DNA from 3 places in the Lysobacter firmicutimachus genome. Region 1 is predicted to be linked to each of the others. Evidence: predicted binding sites of a transcription regulator. Region 1 holds the regulator's gene; each other region holds the start of a gene.
The links. Region 1 encodes HrcA, which represses chaperone genes, less so after heat shock. Its sites were predicted from a motif close to TTNGCACTCNNNNNNNNNGAGTGCNAA; they were not measured.

Region 2: a site for HrcA is predicted at 2,183-2,209, ahead of rpoH (RNA polymerase sigma factor RpoH). Genes of this name have one in related genera too.
Region 3: a site for HrcA is predicted at 2,036-2,062, ahead of V2J18_RS18745 (co-chaperone GroES). Genes of this name have one in related genera too.

Annotation. Positions count from the first base shown of each region.
Region 1 is NZ_JBANDL010000002.1:2,383,690-2,388,885, forward strand. Features, by position in the region: gene recN (DNA repair protein RecN) at 1-1,519, opposite strand, end outside; gene hrcA (heat-inducible transcriptional repressor HrcA) at 1,786-2,865, shown strand; gene grpE (nucleotide exchange factor GrpE) at 3,153-3,668, shown strand; gene dnaK (molecular chaperone DnaK) at 3,831-5,196, shown strand, end outside.
Region 2 is NZ_JBANDL010000002.1:361,941-367,136, forward strand. Features, by position in the region: gene rpoH (RNA polymerase sigma factor RpoH) at 2,220-3,098, shown strand; gene V2J18_RS01670 (DUF1203 domain-containing protein) at 3,258-3,725, shown strand; gene V2J18_RS01675 (hypothetical protein) at 3,935-4,360, shown strand; gene V2J18_RS01680 (phytanoyl-CoA dioxygenase family protein) at 4,417-5,196, opposite strand, start outside.
Region 3 is NZ_JBANDL010000002.1:4,344,391-4,349,586, forward strand. Features, by position in the region: gene groL (chaperonin GroEL) at 1-1,563, opposite strand, end outside; gene V2J18_RS18745 (co-chaperone GroES) at 1,701-1,988, opposite strand; gene V2J18_RS18750 (AraC family transcriptional regulator) at 2,261-3,106, opposite strand; gene V2J18_RS18755 (hypothetical protein) at 3,220-3,474, shown strand; gene V2J18_RS18760 (cupin domain-containing protein) at 3,551-3,922, shown strand; gene V2J18_RS18765 (helix-turn-helix domain-containing protein) at 4,307-4,717, shown strand; gene V2J18_RS18770 (endonuclease) at 4,890-5,196, shown strand, end outside.

The DNA of each region.
Region 1 (5,196 bases):
GGGCGTGGCCCTGGGCGGCGACCTGGGCCAGGTGGGTGACGCACAGGACCTGGCGGCCGGCGCCGAGGGTGCGCAGTTTCTGGCCGACGATCTCGGCCACGGCGCCGCCGATGCCGGAGTCGACTTCGTCGAAGACCATGGTCGGCACCGCGTCCAGGCCGAACGCGGCGACTTCGATCGCCAGCGAGATGCGCGAGAGTTCGCCGCCGGAGGCGACCTTGCGCAGCGGCCGGGCCGGTTGGCCGGGGTTGGCCGCGACCATGAATTCGACCCGTTCGCCGCCCTGCGGGTCGGGGCGGTCTTCGTCCAGCGGTTCGACCGCGACGTCGAAGCGGCCGCCGCCCATGCCGAGCTCGCCGATCAGCTCGGTGGTGCGCGCGCCTAGCGAGCGGGCGGCCTCGCGCCGGGCCTGGCCGAGCGCGTCGGCGGCGCGGCGCCAGCCGGCGCGGGCGGCGTCGATTTCGCCGTCGAGGCGGTCCAGGCGTTCGCCGGCGCCGCGCAGTTGTTCCAGTTCGGCGGCGAGGCCGTCGCGGGTCGCGGCCAGCCGCTCCGGCGCGACCCGGTGCTTGCGCGCCAGCTCGTGCAGCCGGCCCATCTTGTGTTCGATCTGTTCGAACTCCGACGGGTCCAGGTCGAGGTCGTCGCGGACCCGGTCGAGCAGGGACACCGCTTCGTCGATCTGGATCGCGGCCTGGTCGAGCATGGTCTCGACCTCGCCCAGGCGCGGTTCGTGCTCGCTCATGCGCTGCAGTTCGCCGCGCACCTGCTGCAGGGTGCGGGTCAGCGACGGGCCTTCCTCGCCGCCGAGGCGGGCGAAGGCGCTTTCGCAGGCGGCGATCAGGCCGGCGGCGTGGGCGTGGCGGCGGTGATCGGCGAGCAGCTTGGCCAGGGCGTCGGGTTCCAGCGCCTCGCGCTCGAGTTCGGCGTACTGGTGCTCGAGCCAGCCGATGCGGTCGCTGACGTCGCCCTGGGCCAGCAGGGTCTCGCGCTCGCGCAGCAGCGCGCTCCAGGCGCGCGCGGCGCGCTCGACCGGTTCGCGCTGGGCTTCGCAGCGGCCGTAGGCGTCGAGCAGGCCGAGCTGGCTGGCCTTGGACATCAGCGCCTGATGCTCGTGCTGGCCGTGGATCTCCACCAGGTGCGCGGCGAGCTCGCCGAGCTGGCCCAGGGTGACCGGGCGGCCGTTGATCCAGGCCCGCGAGCCGCCGTCGGCGCGGATCACCCGGCGGATCTGGCACACCGCGACGTCGCCGTCGCCGGTTTCGTCGAGTTCGTTGTCGCGCAGCCACTGCGCGGCTTGCGGCGCGTCGTCGAGGGTGAAGTCGGCGACCAGTTCGGCGCGGTCGGCGCCGTGGCGGACCACGCCGCTGTCGGCGCGCAGCCCCGACAGCAGGCCGAGCGCGTCGACCAGCAGCGACTTGCCGGCGCCGGTCTCGCCGGAAATGACGGTGAGCCCCGGACCGAAGCTGAGTTCGGCGGCGCTGACGACGGCGAATTGCTTGAGCGAGAGATGGGCGAGCATGCGGCGGCGATTGTGCCCTGACGGCCGGCGGCCTGGGAATGGGAGACGGTCAGCGTCGCAGGGTAGGGGAAGGGGGGCTCACTGGGTGAGATTGGGATTGGGGATTGGGGATTCGGGATTGGCAAAAGCGGTCTCGCCGCGACGGCTGTTGTTCCAGGGAGGGGAGCCGGGATCTCTACAACAGCCTTCGCTTTTGCCAATCCCGAATCCCGAATCCCCAATCCCCGCCCCTTGCACCTACCGGCCGCGACGCCTATATCGACACCATGAACCGCCGATCGTCCGAACCCGTTCTAGACCCGCGTGCGCGGCAGTTGCTGCGCACCCTGATCGGTCGCTACATCCACAGCGGCGAGCCGGTCGGGTCGCAGACCCTGGCCCGGCATGCCGGCCTGGACGTCAGTCCGGCGACGATCCGCAACATCCTCGCCGACCTGGAGGAGGCCGGGTTGCTGAGCGCGGCGCATGCCTCGGCCGGGCGGGTGCCGACCGCGCAAGGCTATCGGCTGTTCGTCGATTCTTTATTGCAGGTGCGGCCGTTGCCGGAGGGCGAGGTCGCGCGGCTGCGCAGCGAGCTGCCGGCCGGCTCGGGCACCCAGGCCCTGCTCGGCAGCGCCTCGGAACTGCTGTCGGCGATGACTCATTTCGTCGGCGTGGTCAGCGTGCCCAAGCGCGAGCAGTTCGCGTTCCGGCGCATCGATTTCGTGCCGCTGGACGCGCAGAGGGTGCTGGCGATCCTGGTGTTCGCCGACCAGGACGTGCAGAACCGCATCATTCAGACCCGCCGCCCCTACGACGGCGGCGAGCTGGAGCGGGTCAGCAACTATCTCAATACCCATTTCGCCGGCCGGCCGGTGGCCGAGATCCGCGCCACCCTGGTGCACGAGCTGCGCCATGCCCAGACCGAGATGCAGGCCTTGCTGACGCAATCGGTGGAGCTGGCCGAGCAGGTGTTGGCCCCGGACGGCGACGACATGGTCCTGGCCGGGCAGACCCGGCTGATGGGCCTGCAGGAGCTGGCCGACCTGGACCGGCTGCGCGAGCTGTTCGAGGCCTTCGCCCGCAAGCGCGAGATCCTGCAATTGCTGGAGCGCACCGTGCGCGCGCCCGGGGTGCGGATCTTCATCGGCGAGGAAACCGGGCTGGCGCCGCTGGAAGGGGTGTCGCTGGTGACCGCGCCGTACACCGCCGGCGGCCGGGTGCTGGGGGTGCTGGGGGTGATCGGCCCGACCCGCATGGCCTACGACCGGATCATCCCGGTGGTGCAGGCCGCCGCCGATGCGCTCGGCGACGCGTTCCAGCCCGGAGAGGGCGGCGAGCCCCCGCAGCCCCACGATCTCTCATAGTCGCGGCGTGAGCCGGGCCCGCCGCGGATAGCCGCGACGCGAGCCGCGACCGAGACCCCTCGCCGTGCGCCCGAGGCGGCCCGGGGCCGAAGCCAAAACCCCCGGCTTTTCTCAATGGGAATAGCGCGGGCGACGGGGTTGCGGACCGGCCGAACGGACCGCGCGGCCGTTCACGAAACCCGCGACTCGACGCCGATGGCGGCCGATCGATGCAGATCCCGGCACTTGAATGCCGCCGCGCCGGCCCCATTGCTGCCCCTGTCGCGGATGGACCGCCAGGAACCAGCATGAACCCACACGATCTGAACCCCGAATCGACCCAGGCCGCCCAGGACGAGGCGCCGGCCGGCGAGGTGCCCGAACTCGACGCCCTGCGCAACGAGTTGAGCAAGCTGCGCGAGGATTCGCTGCGCGAGCGCGCCGAGCTGGACAACCAGCGCAAGCGCGTGGCGCGCGACATCGAGATGGCGCGCAAGTTCGCCAACGAGCGCCTGCTGGGCGAGCTGCTGCCGGTGATCGACAGCCTGGAGGCCGGCCTGGCCGCCGCCGGCGAGGACAGCGGCGCGCTGCGCCAGGGCATGGAGCTGACCCTGCGGCAATTGCTCAAGGTCGCCGCCGACAACGGCCTGGTCGCGGTCGATCCGACCGGCCAGCCGTTCAATCCCGAACACCATCAGGCCATGAGCCTGGTGCCGGCGCCGGGCGTGGCGCCGAACCACGTGGTTCAGGTCTACCAGAAGGGCTGGCTGCTCAACGAGCGCCTGCTGCGTCCGGCCCTGGTGGTGGTCAGCCAGGACGCCTGAGAACGGCGTCCGGGTATCGGCGAAGGGCCGGTACCCGGACCGACGGGGCAGGGCACGGGCGCTTGAACTGCCCGGCACCGGGCCCCAGATAGCGAACATCGGCGGCCGGCGCGCACCGCGCCCCGCCCCTTAAATTCCAAGCATTCGAGAGGGAGCACAGCAATGGGCAAGATCATCGGCATCGACCTGGGCACGACCAATTCCTGCGTCGCGATCATGGAAGGCGGCAAGGCCAAGGTCATCGAAAATTCCGAAGGCGACCGCACCACTCCGTCGATCGTCGCCTTCACCAAGGACGGCGAAGTCCTGGTCGGCGCCTCGGCCAAGCGCCAGGCGGTGACCAATCCGAAGAACACTTTCTACGCGGTCAAGCGCCTGATCGGCCGCAAGATGACCGACGCCGAAGTGCAGAAGGACCTCGGCCTGGTGCCGTACGCGATCGTCCCGCACGACAACGGCGACGCCTGGGTCGCGACCCAGGACGGCAAGAAGATGGCGCCGCAGCAGATCTCCGCCGAAGTGCTGGGCAAGATGAAGAAGACCGCCGAAGCCTACCTGGGCGAGCCGGTCACCGAAGCGGTCATCACCGTGCCGGCCTACTTCAACGACAGCCAGCGCCAGGCGACCAAGGACGCCGGCAAGATCGCCGGCCTGGAAGTCAAGCGCATCATCAACGAGCCGACCGCGGCCGCGCTGGCCTACGGCATGGACAAGAAGGGCGGCGACCGCAAGGTGGCCGTGTACGACCTCGGTGGCGGCACCTTCGACGTGTCGATCATCGAGATCGCCTCGGTCGACGGCGAGATGCAGGTCGAAGTGCTGTCGACCAACGGCGACACCTTCCTCGGCGGCGAAGACTTCGACAAGCGCGTCATCGACTACTTGGTCGACGAGTTCCAGAAGGACCAGGGCATCGACCTGCGCAAGGACCCGCTGGCCCTGCAACGCCTGAAGGACGCGGCCGAGCGCGCCAAGATCGAGCTGTCGTCCTCGCAGCAGACCGAAGTCAACCTGCCGTACGTGACCGCCGACGCCTCGGGCCCGAAGCACCTCAACATCAAGCTGACCCGCGCCAAGCTGGAGTCGCTGGTCGAGGACCTGGTCAAGAAGACCATCGAGCCCTGCCGCATCGCCCTGAACGACGCCGGCCTGCGCGCCAGCGACATCAGCGAGGTGATCCTGGTCGGCGGCCAGACCCGCATGCCCAAGGTCGGCCAGGCGGTGGCCGAGTTCTTCGGCAAGGAGCCGCGCAAGGACGTCAACCCGGACGAAGCCGTCGCCGTCGGCGCGGCGATCCAGGGCGGCGTCATGGCCGGCGACGTCAAGGACGTGCTGCTGCTCGACGTGACCCCGCTGTCGCTGGGCATCGAAACCCTGGGCGGCGTGTTCACCAAGATCATCGAGAAGAACACCACCATCCCGACCAAGGCCTCGCAGACCTTCTCCACCGCCGAGGACAACCAGTCGGCCGTGACCGTGCACGTGCTGCAGGGCGAGCGCGAGCAGGCCCGCTACAACAAGTCGCTGG
Region 2 (5,196 bases), 2.0 Mb from region 1:
GGAGCATCGGTCAGCCCGGCCGGTTTGCCGAACCGGCGTCGTCGCCGCCCCAGGCAGCAGTCGCGACGCGGGCGGGGGCTCGTACTGATGCCGCGGGCTTTCGGCAGTCCGCCAGCCCGAGGAGTTGGCGAGCGCACACGATCATGGATCGGGTAGATCGCATATGGCGTTTCCTGTGGCCGTATCCAGCACACAGGACTCGCCGTAGGCGCAGCAAATCTGCGTACCGCCAAGTTGGCATGTTTCGCCATGCGGAACACAGGCTTTGCACGTTTGCCAGACGCACAGGAGCGGAGGGTTCCCTTGCCCACAGCAGTGCGTGCCAGGTTGGGTGTCGGGAACGCAGGCTTGGTTCAACGCCGCGCATTGCTGCGAAGGAGGTTCTTGCAGCCGCGAACACACTCCGTTAATCGGGGTTAGCCAGGCGTTGCAGCCCGTGTCGCACGGGACCTGGCCTTGGGCGCCGCAATTGCGGCACCAGCCTTGGGCCACTTTCAACGGGTAGTTGCAACGTCCTGCGCATGGCCGCTGGCCATCGGCTCCGCATGGGCGACAGACTCCAGCGGATGGGGCGAGCCCGTGCTGGCAACCTTGTTCGCACGGCGGCTGGCCATTGGCACCGCAACTCACGCAGATTCCGTTGACCGGCCGCGTGCCCGAATTACAGCCGCGGTCGCATGGCATCTGTCCATCCGAGCCACAGCGCCTGCAGAACCCTTGTGCTGGCGACAGGCCTCGATCACACCCGGCATCACAAGGGGGCTGGCCTTCCGCTCCGCAGATATCACAAAGGCCGCTGCGAATCTTCAGGCCCTCGTCGCAACCGGTAATTTCGCAGGGAGGCCTGAGGCGCGCGCCGCAAAGACGGCAGACTCCTTCCGTGGCGCGATCATTAGCGAATTCGCAACTCATGTTGCGTCCGAAGCAGCGGGCCGTGGCTTGCGCCGCATCCGGCGGACAGCAAGGGCCGCCCTCGGCAGTGCCGCAGTGAAAGCAACGATGAGAAGCGATGTCGCAGGCGCCGCCGTCGCACATCTCGCGCATGTTGAACGTGTTGGGCGAAGAGACCCGGCCGTCCGCTGTCCATTTCAAGGCTCGCGTTCCAGGTCCGTCACAACATGCCTGACCCGGGCTGCCGCAGGGCTGCACACAAGTGCCGGTGGCCAGGTCGCAACCCAGTCCGTCGTGGCACGAAACCAAGGGGCCGAACGCGGTGGAAACGGAATCCGGCGCTTTGCAGCACGATTGGCCCACGGCGCCGCAAGCGATCCACAGTCGATCGACGGGCCTGTCGACGATGCGCTGATTGGCTGGCGTTTCGATGATAACGGGAGGATCGATGGGGCTTCCGGTAGTCACCTGATCGGCGGGTGTCTGCGGAGCTACTTGAACGATCGGCTGCTCCCTGACGACCCGATCGGGGCGCGCCGTGAGGATCTGTGTGGGCGCCGACAACGAAGACAGGATCAGGCACAGCACCGCAATGCCTACGATTCTCAGGCGCCCGTGGGGCGGTGACCTTGTTGCCATGATGTCTCCTCCCTGGAAGCCATCAGCTGAGGTCCAATCGGTCAAACGCGGGTCGGCTGACGATGAGGACATGCGATGGCAAGCCTGCGAAGACACGCCGGCGCAGGTGCACGGCGCTGATGCGGGCGGCTTGGGCGGCTTGGTCGCGCTGACGCGGCCCTTAGTTTCGGCGCTTCTCGTTTAGATCGCCCGTAGAAGAGATCCCGTCGTTTCCAGCGGGCGCCACCGCTTTCGCGGGGCTGGTCCGATCAGCGCTTCGCCGGTCGCTCAAGTTCACCCTCAGCCCGTTCGTCCGGATGAAAACCACCCCGTGCTTCATCTGAGACGAGCTACGCACGCCAGTTGCCGGTTCAACTTCCAAGGGCGGAGCGGGCGGGCCCAGGCAAGGAGGCCGCACCTTATATATAGAGCAGGTGCGGCGGCAGGCCCGGCCTCGGGCGGGCCGAGGGGATTCAGCCGCCGGCCGGCCTGGCCGGCGGATACTGCGTGCCTGGCCGGCCCGCGGCCGGCGCGGTCTTCACGGCTTCTTTTGCAAGTGTTTGATATCAAAGCATTTCGGCTCGGCGCCTGCTGGGCCGGCCGGAGCCCCTCCTGCGACGGCGCGCCCGCTTTCTCGTTCCAATCCCGCAACACTGCGGAACTTCCCCCGCCTTTAGCAGTCGTATTAGCCGACTGCTAAGATGACCCCCATGACCGCTATCGCCCAATCCACCGCTCTAGTCGCCAACAACCTGCCTGTGCCCAGCGCGCTCGGTTCGCTGGACGCGTACATCGGCGCCGTGCACCAGATTCCGGTGCTCACCGCCGAAGACGAGCAGGCCCTGGCGCGTCGTTACCGCGAAGAGGAAGACCTCGACGCGGCCCGCGAACTCGTTCACTCGCACCTGCGCTTCGTGGTCCACGTGGCCCGCGGCTACAACGGCTACGGCCTGCAGATCGGCGACCTGATCCAGGAAGGCAACATCGGCCTGATGAAGGCGGTGAAGCGCTTCGACCCGGACCAGGGCGTGCGCCTGGTGTCGTTCGCGGTGCACTGGATCCGCGCCGAGATGCACGAGTTCATCCTCAAGAACTGGCGCATCGTCAAGGTCGCCACGACCAAGGCGCAGCGCAAGCTGTTCTTCAACCTGCGCAAGAGCAAGTCGCGCCTGGGTTGGATGAACGCCGAGGAAGTGCGCCTGGTCGCCAAGGACCTCAACGTCTCCGAGCGCGAAGTGCTGGAGATGGAGTCGCGCCTGTCCGGGCGCGACATCGGCTTCGATGCGCCGTCCGACGAGGACGACGACCACGCGCCGCCGTCGCCGGCCGCTTACCTGCGCGCCGCCGACGAGGACCCGTCGCAGTCCTACGAACGCGAGGACGAAGAGGACAACCAACTGGCCCTGCTGCGCGAAGGCCTGGCCGGTCTGGACGCCCGCTCGCGCGACATCATCAAGCGTCGCTGGCTCGATGCCGACAGCAAGATCACCCTGCAGGAACTGGCCGACGAGTACGGCGTCAGCGCCGAGCGCATCCGCCAGATCGAGGCCAATGCGCTGAAAAAGATGCGCGGCCTGTTCGCGGCCTGATCGCCGCAGCAGATGCAACGATGCGGCAGCGGCCCGGGCGACCGGGCCGTTCGCTTTTGTGCGGCCCGAACGTCGCGGCTGCGCAGCGCAAGCCGCGGATATCGGCGCTCGCGTCGCGGGACTAGCCTGGGGCTTCCATCGTCCTTCGAGGTTTTCGCCGTGATTTCCTACCGCATCGCCGGCTTGTCGCCGCAACCTTTCGCCGCGTTGTTCGCGCTCGACGACGCCCATCTGGTCGCGCACGATATGCGCCGGATGGCCGCCGATTCGCCGCGCGGCTTTCCGTGCCGGGTCTCGTTGACTGACGCGGCGGTCGGCGAAACCGTGCTGCTGCTGACCCACGAACACCAGGCGCAGGGGCCGTACCGCGCCAGCGGCCCGATCTTCGTGCGCGAGGCCGCGCGCCACGCTCAGGTGTATCAGGATCAGTGGCCGCCGGTCCTGTTGACCCGCAATCTGTCGCTGCGCGCTTATGACGCCCAAGGCTGGCTGCGCGAGGCGCGTGTGGTCGACGGCGCGCAAGGCGAACAAGCGGTTCAGGACCTGTTCGCCGATCCGGCGATCGTGCGGGTCGCGGCCCACAACGCGCGGTTCGGTTGCTTCCTGTGCGCGATCGACCGCGCCTGAGCGGGACGCGCGATGCGGCCGCGATGTGCGGACGCCAATCGGCGCCATCCGCAAGGGCGCCCCGCGCGCTCGGCCCACGCAGCATAGGCTGAGAACTGGAAGCGACGTCGCAGGCCCCCGCGCGTACGCTTGCCTGGCCGCGAAAACGGCGGCCAGACTGCGCCGCCGGCTTCGTCCGGAGCCGGCGCACACACCCAATGGAGGGGTACATGCACGCCAAGAAGATGCTGATCGCGGCCGGGTTCGCCGCGCTGATGGCGCTGTCGCACGCGCCGGCGCAGGCCGGCGACGTCAACGCCGCGGTGTTGAGCTGCTACGTCGATACCTTCGCTTTGGACACGTTGCGGCCGAACGTCTGCGTCGCCACCTGGACGCCGAACCGGGCCAATAATCCGACCATCGCCCACTTCGAAGTGACCGGGCTGCCGGCCGGCAACTACGGCTACAGCTGGAGCAACCTGGAAAGCGGCGGACCGGCGCCGGCCTGCGGCAATACGCGCAGCTGCAACGTCCGCATCGCCACCGAGACCAACGGCGACGGCGAAGCGCGCCTGGCGGCGGCGGTGACCGACCTCGACACCGGCGCGGTGCGCACGGTCAGCGCGGTCGCGTACTACTACGACGGCTGGCATTGAGCCGCAGGCTGCGAGGGTGCCGCGCGCGTCCTCGCAGTCGCTTCCGCGCGTAGGCCTCAGGCGATCCAGTCGGGCTGGAAATAGCGGATTCGGCCGTCCGGATTGAGCAGCGGACGGTGATAGCGCGCGCCTTCGAAGTAGTAATGGCTGACCTGGCTGTGGCGAGTGCGCGCCGGATCGACGCGCGGCGACCCGCCGTGCAGCAGGTTGGCGGCCCAGACGAAGGCCTGGCCCTTGCGGATCGTCGCCAGCGCCGGCGCGATCCCGGCGCGTTCGACCACGCGCTCCATGTAGGTTTCGTAGAGCCGGTAGTTGTGCCCGACATCGTGCACCGGCGGGTGGCGGCGCAATTCCCGCCACCAGCGCCGCGGCGAGAGCGGGCCGTCGCGCATCGGCGCGCGTTGTGCGCCGAGATCGGGCTCGGCGAACACGTCGGGCATCTTCGCTTCAGGGAGTTTGTGGCTGCCGGGGTAGTAAACGACGGCACCGTTGTACTCGTCGATGTCTTCCAGGGCCACCCATACGCCGCACATGCGTCCGGCGGGATCGGAGTTGAAGTGGACCGTGTCCGAATGGACCCGTTGCTGGGTGCCGACGCGGAAGTTGAGAGTCTGGAACGGCAGCGGTTTGCGTCCGTGCAGTTCGGCCAGCGTCGCCAGCACGGCCGGCGCGCAGGCGATGGCCTTGACGGCGGGCTCTTGCCGCCAGGCGTCCTGGAGCCGCTCCACCGTGCGCCCGTCTTGATAGAGCAGGCCGTTGCCGACGCGCTCGCGCACGCCGTCGATGAGGTCGGGATCGATTTGCGGGTCGATGACCAGATAGCCCTGGTCGGCGAA
Region 3 (5,196 bases), 2.0 Mb from region 1:
GACCATCGCTTCGGTGGTGATCATCAGACCGGCGATCGACGCGGCGTTCTGCAGCGCGGTGCGGGTGACCTTGGTCGGGTCCAGGATGCCGGCCTCGAGCATGTCGACGTACTCGCCGGTGGCGGCGTTGTAGCCGAACGCGCCCTTGCCTTCGATGACCTTGTTGAGGATGACCGACGGCTCTTCGCCGGCGTTGGTCACGATCTCGCGCAGCGGCGCTTCCATCGCGCGCAGGGCGATGGCGATGCCGTGGTTCTGGTCTTCGTTGGCGCCCTTCAGGCCGGCGATCGCGGCCTTGGCGCGCAGCAGCGCGACGCCGCCGCCCGGGACGATGCCTTCTTCCACGGCAGCGCGGGTGGCGTGCAGCGCGTCTTCGACGCGGGCCTTCTTTTCCTTCATTTCGACTTCGGTCGCGGCGCCGACCTTGATGACCGCAACGCCGCCGGCCAGCTTGGCCACGCGCTCCTGCAGCTTCTCGCGGTCGTAGTCCGAAGAGGTCTCTTCGATCTGCGCCTTGATCTGCTTGATGCGCGCTTCGATGCCCGAGCTTTCGCCCGCGCCATCGATGATGGTGGTGTTCTCCTTGGAGACCTGCACCTTCTTGGCGCGGCCGAGGTCCTTGATGGTGGCCTTCTCGAGCTGCAGGCCGACTTCTTCGGAGATCACGGTGCCGCCGGTGAGGACGGCCATGTCTTCCAGCATCGCCTTGCGGCGGTCGCCGAAGCCCGGGGCCTTGACCGCGCAGACCTTGACGATGCCGCGGATGGTGTTGACCACCAGGGTCGCCAGCGCTTCGCCTTCGACTTCCTCGGCGACGATCAGCAGCGGCTTACCGGCCTTGGCCACGCCTTCCAGTACCGGCAGCAGGTCGCGGACGTTGGAGATCTTCTTGTCGTGCAGCAGGATGAACGGGTCGTCCAGCTCGGCCGACATCGACTGCTGGTTGTTGATGAAGTACGGCGACAGGTAGCCGCGGTCGAACTGCATGCCCTCGACGACGTCGAGCTCGTTCTCCAGGCCCGAACCGTCTTCGACGGTGATCACGCCTTCCTTGCCGACCTTGTCCATCGCCTGGGCGATCAGGTCGCCGATGTTGGCGTCGGAGTTGGCCGAGATGGTGCCGACCTGGGCGATTTCCTTCGAGGTCGAGGACGGCTTGGACAGCTTCTTCAGCTCGCCGACGGCTTCGGTCACGGCCTTGTCGATGCCGCGCTTGAGGTCCATCGGGTTCATGCCGGCAGCGACCGCCTTCATGCCTTCGCGGATCAGCGCCTGGGCCAGCACGGTCGCGGTGGTGGTGCCGTCGCCGGCGTTGTCGGAGGTCTTGGAAGCGACTTCCTTGACCATCTGCGCGCCCATGTTCTCGAACTTGTCGGCCAGTTCGATCTCCTTGGCGACGGACACGCCGTCCTTGGTGATCGTCGGCGCACCGAAGCTCTTCTCGAGCACGACGTTGCGGCCCTTCGGACCGAGGGTGGCCTTGACGGCATTGGCGAGCACGTTGACGCCGCGCACCATCTTGGCGCGGGCATCTTCACCGAAACGGATTTCTTTAGCAGCCATTGTTGCTGACTCCGGGATTTGAGATTGGGGATTCGGGATTGGCTAAGAGCGGATCAGTGGCGGGACACGGGAACGGAGGGGAACGCAGCGCACGCGCTTTGCGAATCCCGAATCTCCGATCCCGAATCCCGGCTCGCTCAGCCGACGATCGCGAGAACGTCGTCTTCCTTGAGGATCTTGTATTCGACGCCGTCCTGCTTATAGGTGCTGCCGGCGTACTGGCCGTAGATGACCTTGTCGCCGACCTTGAGCTTCGGCGCGCGCAGGCTGCCGTTGTCCAGGGCCTTGCCTTCGCCGATCGCGACGACTTCACCCTTGGTCGACTTTTCCTTGGCGGCGTCGGGGATGATGATGCCGCCGGCCGAGATTTCGTCGGCTTCGATCGGCTTGACCACAACGCGGTCGTAAAGCGGCTTGAGATTCATGGCAACCCTCTGTAAGTGCTTGAATGGGTGGGAAAAGAACCGGAATTTTAGCAGTCGCCACCGGAGAGTGCCAACGCCGGGGACGAAAGCGCCCGGACGCGCCGGGACTGGTCGCTAGATGAGGTGCGACGGACGGGTTTCAAGGGGCCGGACGAAAAAAGTCGCAACGCCGTCGCGGTCGGCTGGCCCGGCCCGCGGCCACGAGGCGCCTCCGGCCGCGCCGCGCCGTCTCGGTGCGGGGGAGGACGGACCGGCCGGCCTCGCCGCACGGCTCAGCCCGCGCCGTCGGGCGCCATCGCCTCCAGATAGGCCGTCGGACTGACCCCGAAGTGGCGCCGGAACATGGCGCCGAAGGCGCTGACGCTGGCGTAGCCCGAATCCAGGGCCACCGCAGTGACCGCGGCGCCGGCCGCCAGCCGCTCGACCGCGCTCAGCAGCCCGGCGCGCTGGCGCCATTGGCGCAGGCCGTAGCCGGTTTCGAGGGCGAAATGGCGGCGCAGGCTGCGCTCGGACAGATGCGCCCAGGCCGCCCAGTCGGCCGCGCCGCGCGGGTCGGCCGGGTTCTCGATCAGGGCCTGGGCGATCTTGAGCAGGCGCGGGTCCGTCGGCATCGGCAGTCCGGGGCGACCGGCGCCCGCGGCCGCGGCGGCGATTTCGTCCAGCGCCACCGCGATCAGGCGGGTCCGCGCCGGCGACGGGGCCGCGCCGTCGCCGAGCCGGGCGACGATCTCGCGCAGCAGCGCGGGCACGCGCAGGCCGCAAGGCTGCGTGGGCAGGGCCGCACAGGCGTCGGCGGCCACATACAGGCTCCAGCCGGCGAAGCGCGGACCGTGAGAGCGCAGCGAATGCTCGGCCTGCGGCGGAATCCACACCGCATCCGACGGCGGCACCAGCCAGCGGCCGCGCTCGCTGCCGACGGTCAGCAAACCGCGCCGCGCGCCGAGCAACTGGCCGCGGGCGTGGCGGTGCGGTGCGGTCGCGCGCGGGCCGGGCGTGTCGCGGACCACGGCGATCACCGCCGGGCCGTCGCCGGCGTCGGCCTGCGCGGCGCTCAGCCAGGCGGCGGCGGACGCGGAAGAATCGCGTCCGGCGAGGCCGCGCGAATGAGGATCGGACAAGGTCGGCCTCCGGTTTGGCCGCAACGCGATGGAGATCGGCCGCGGCAACGTAGCAGAGCCGGGGCGCGGCGCCCAAGCTGGCGCTCCCGCCCCCAAAACCGAGGAGCCCCGCCATGCGTCCCCACGACATTCTTCCCGACGGCGCCGACACCACCGTGCTCGGCGGCGCCACCGTGCGCAAAGGCTCGGTCGCGGCGTTCCTGGCCAATGCCCGCACCCTCGCCGACCCGCAGGCCGACGCGGCGGCGCGCGCGCAGGCCCAACGGCACATCCGCGAGGTATTGCCGGCGCTGCGTGCGATCGGCTTGTTCGAGACGATGCAGATCCGCGACCCGCGCCTGCGCGCCTGGGTCGAGGCGCAGGCATGAGCGCGGCCGGCGCCGGCTCGCGCTAACGTAGTGCGGATACCGCCGTCGCGCGCCCAGCCCATCGCCAGGACCCCTCATGACCGCCACCTCCCCCGCCCGCATCGCCGCCTCGCTGGCCGAACTGTGGTCGCCGCGCGTCGTCGCCGAAGTCGACGACGCTTACGTCAAGGTCGCGCGCGTGCACGGCACCCTGGCCTGGCACAGCCACGAGCATGAAGACGAGCTGTTCTTCGTGCTCAAGGGCCGCTTGGTGATCGAACTGGAGGACCGCCGGGTCGAACTCGGCGAGGGCGAGATGTTCGTCGTGCCCAAGGGCGTGCGCCACAACCCGATCGCCGAGGAGGAATGCCACCTGCTGCTGATCGAGCGCAAGACCACCCTGCACACCGGCGACGTGGTCACCGACAAGACCCGTTCGCTGTCCGAGCAACTGCGCCCGCTCGATTGAGCGACCCGCCTGTGCGGGCCGGCGCCGCGCGCAAAAGAAAAGAGCGCGTCCCGTGGAACGCGCTCTTTGGTACGGAGACGGCCTGTCCTCTGCATGGCGCTATCCGGCGCCCTTCCCCCGAACCGACCTCGTGTCTTGCCGAAGTCCCTATCGGCGTAGTGCCGATCTTGCGAAGTCCGTGTAACGGTTGCCAGCCGGCGAGGTCGCGAATGCCGCTACTATCGGTAGCACCAACGGGCAACAAGCGCCATAAGCCGTTGTTTTTGCATGAAAGACGTGGCAAGCCAGAGACCGCTAGTGCACCAGCTATGGCGTCTATCGGTCACCAGGTGAAGATCGGTAGCACAATGCACTCAGCGACCACCCGATACCGGAGATGAGCCGATGACCCCGCAGCAGCGCATCCGTCTCGCCCGCCGCCACGCCGGCCTGTCGCAGGCCGCGCTCGCCGCCGCCGTCGGCGTGCAGCGCAGCGCGGTCGGTCATTGGGAATCGGCGCAGGGCAAGTTTCCGAGCATGGCCCACCTGCGCGAGCTGGCGCTGGTGACCGGGGTGCAGTTCGAGTGGCTGGCCACCGGCCGCGGCAAGATGAATCTCTCCGCCGACACCGCGATGGACTCGGTCGCCGCCGCCGAGGCCCTGCTGATCGACGACCCGTTGGAGCTGCGCCTGATCCTGGCCTTCCGCGAAGCGCCCACCCGCAGCCGGGCGCCGCTGGTCGAAGTCGCCGAGCAGTTGGCCGAATTGCGCACCGGCCGCGCGCGCTCGGCGGTGTCCAAGCGCGCAACCGGATGAGCCGGCGCAGGCGCGCGCGAAACGTGACCGCCTCCGCGCCCGCAAAGCGTGACGCAGCGCAGCAGGCGCTGTCACAAACCCCGACTAGACTCGACCGGATGCGCCTGGGGGAGGCGCTTTCCGACTGCGCCCACCGTCATGCGTGCGCGTCGCCATCACAAGGAGCCGTTCGATGTCGAAGTCCGTTCGTGGCCGTTCCGTTGTTTCGTCCTGGCGCCGCCGCGCGCCGCTGGCGCTGGCGCTCGCCGCACTGATCCCGTCCGTGGCCCCGGCCGCGGTGTTCATCAACGAATTCCATTACGACGACGCCACTTCGTCCGGCGACGTCGGCGAGCGCATCGAGGTCGTGGCCACGGCCGGCGAGACGCTCAGCAACTACCGCATCTACCTGTACAACGGCAGCTCGCCGTCGGCGGCGACCACCTACGACAACGACCTGGTGCCGGCCGGCAGCGTGGTCAGCTGCGGCGGCAGCGTGC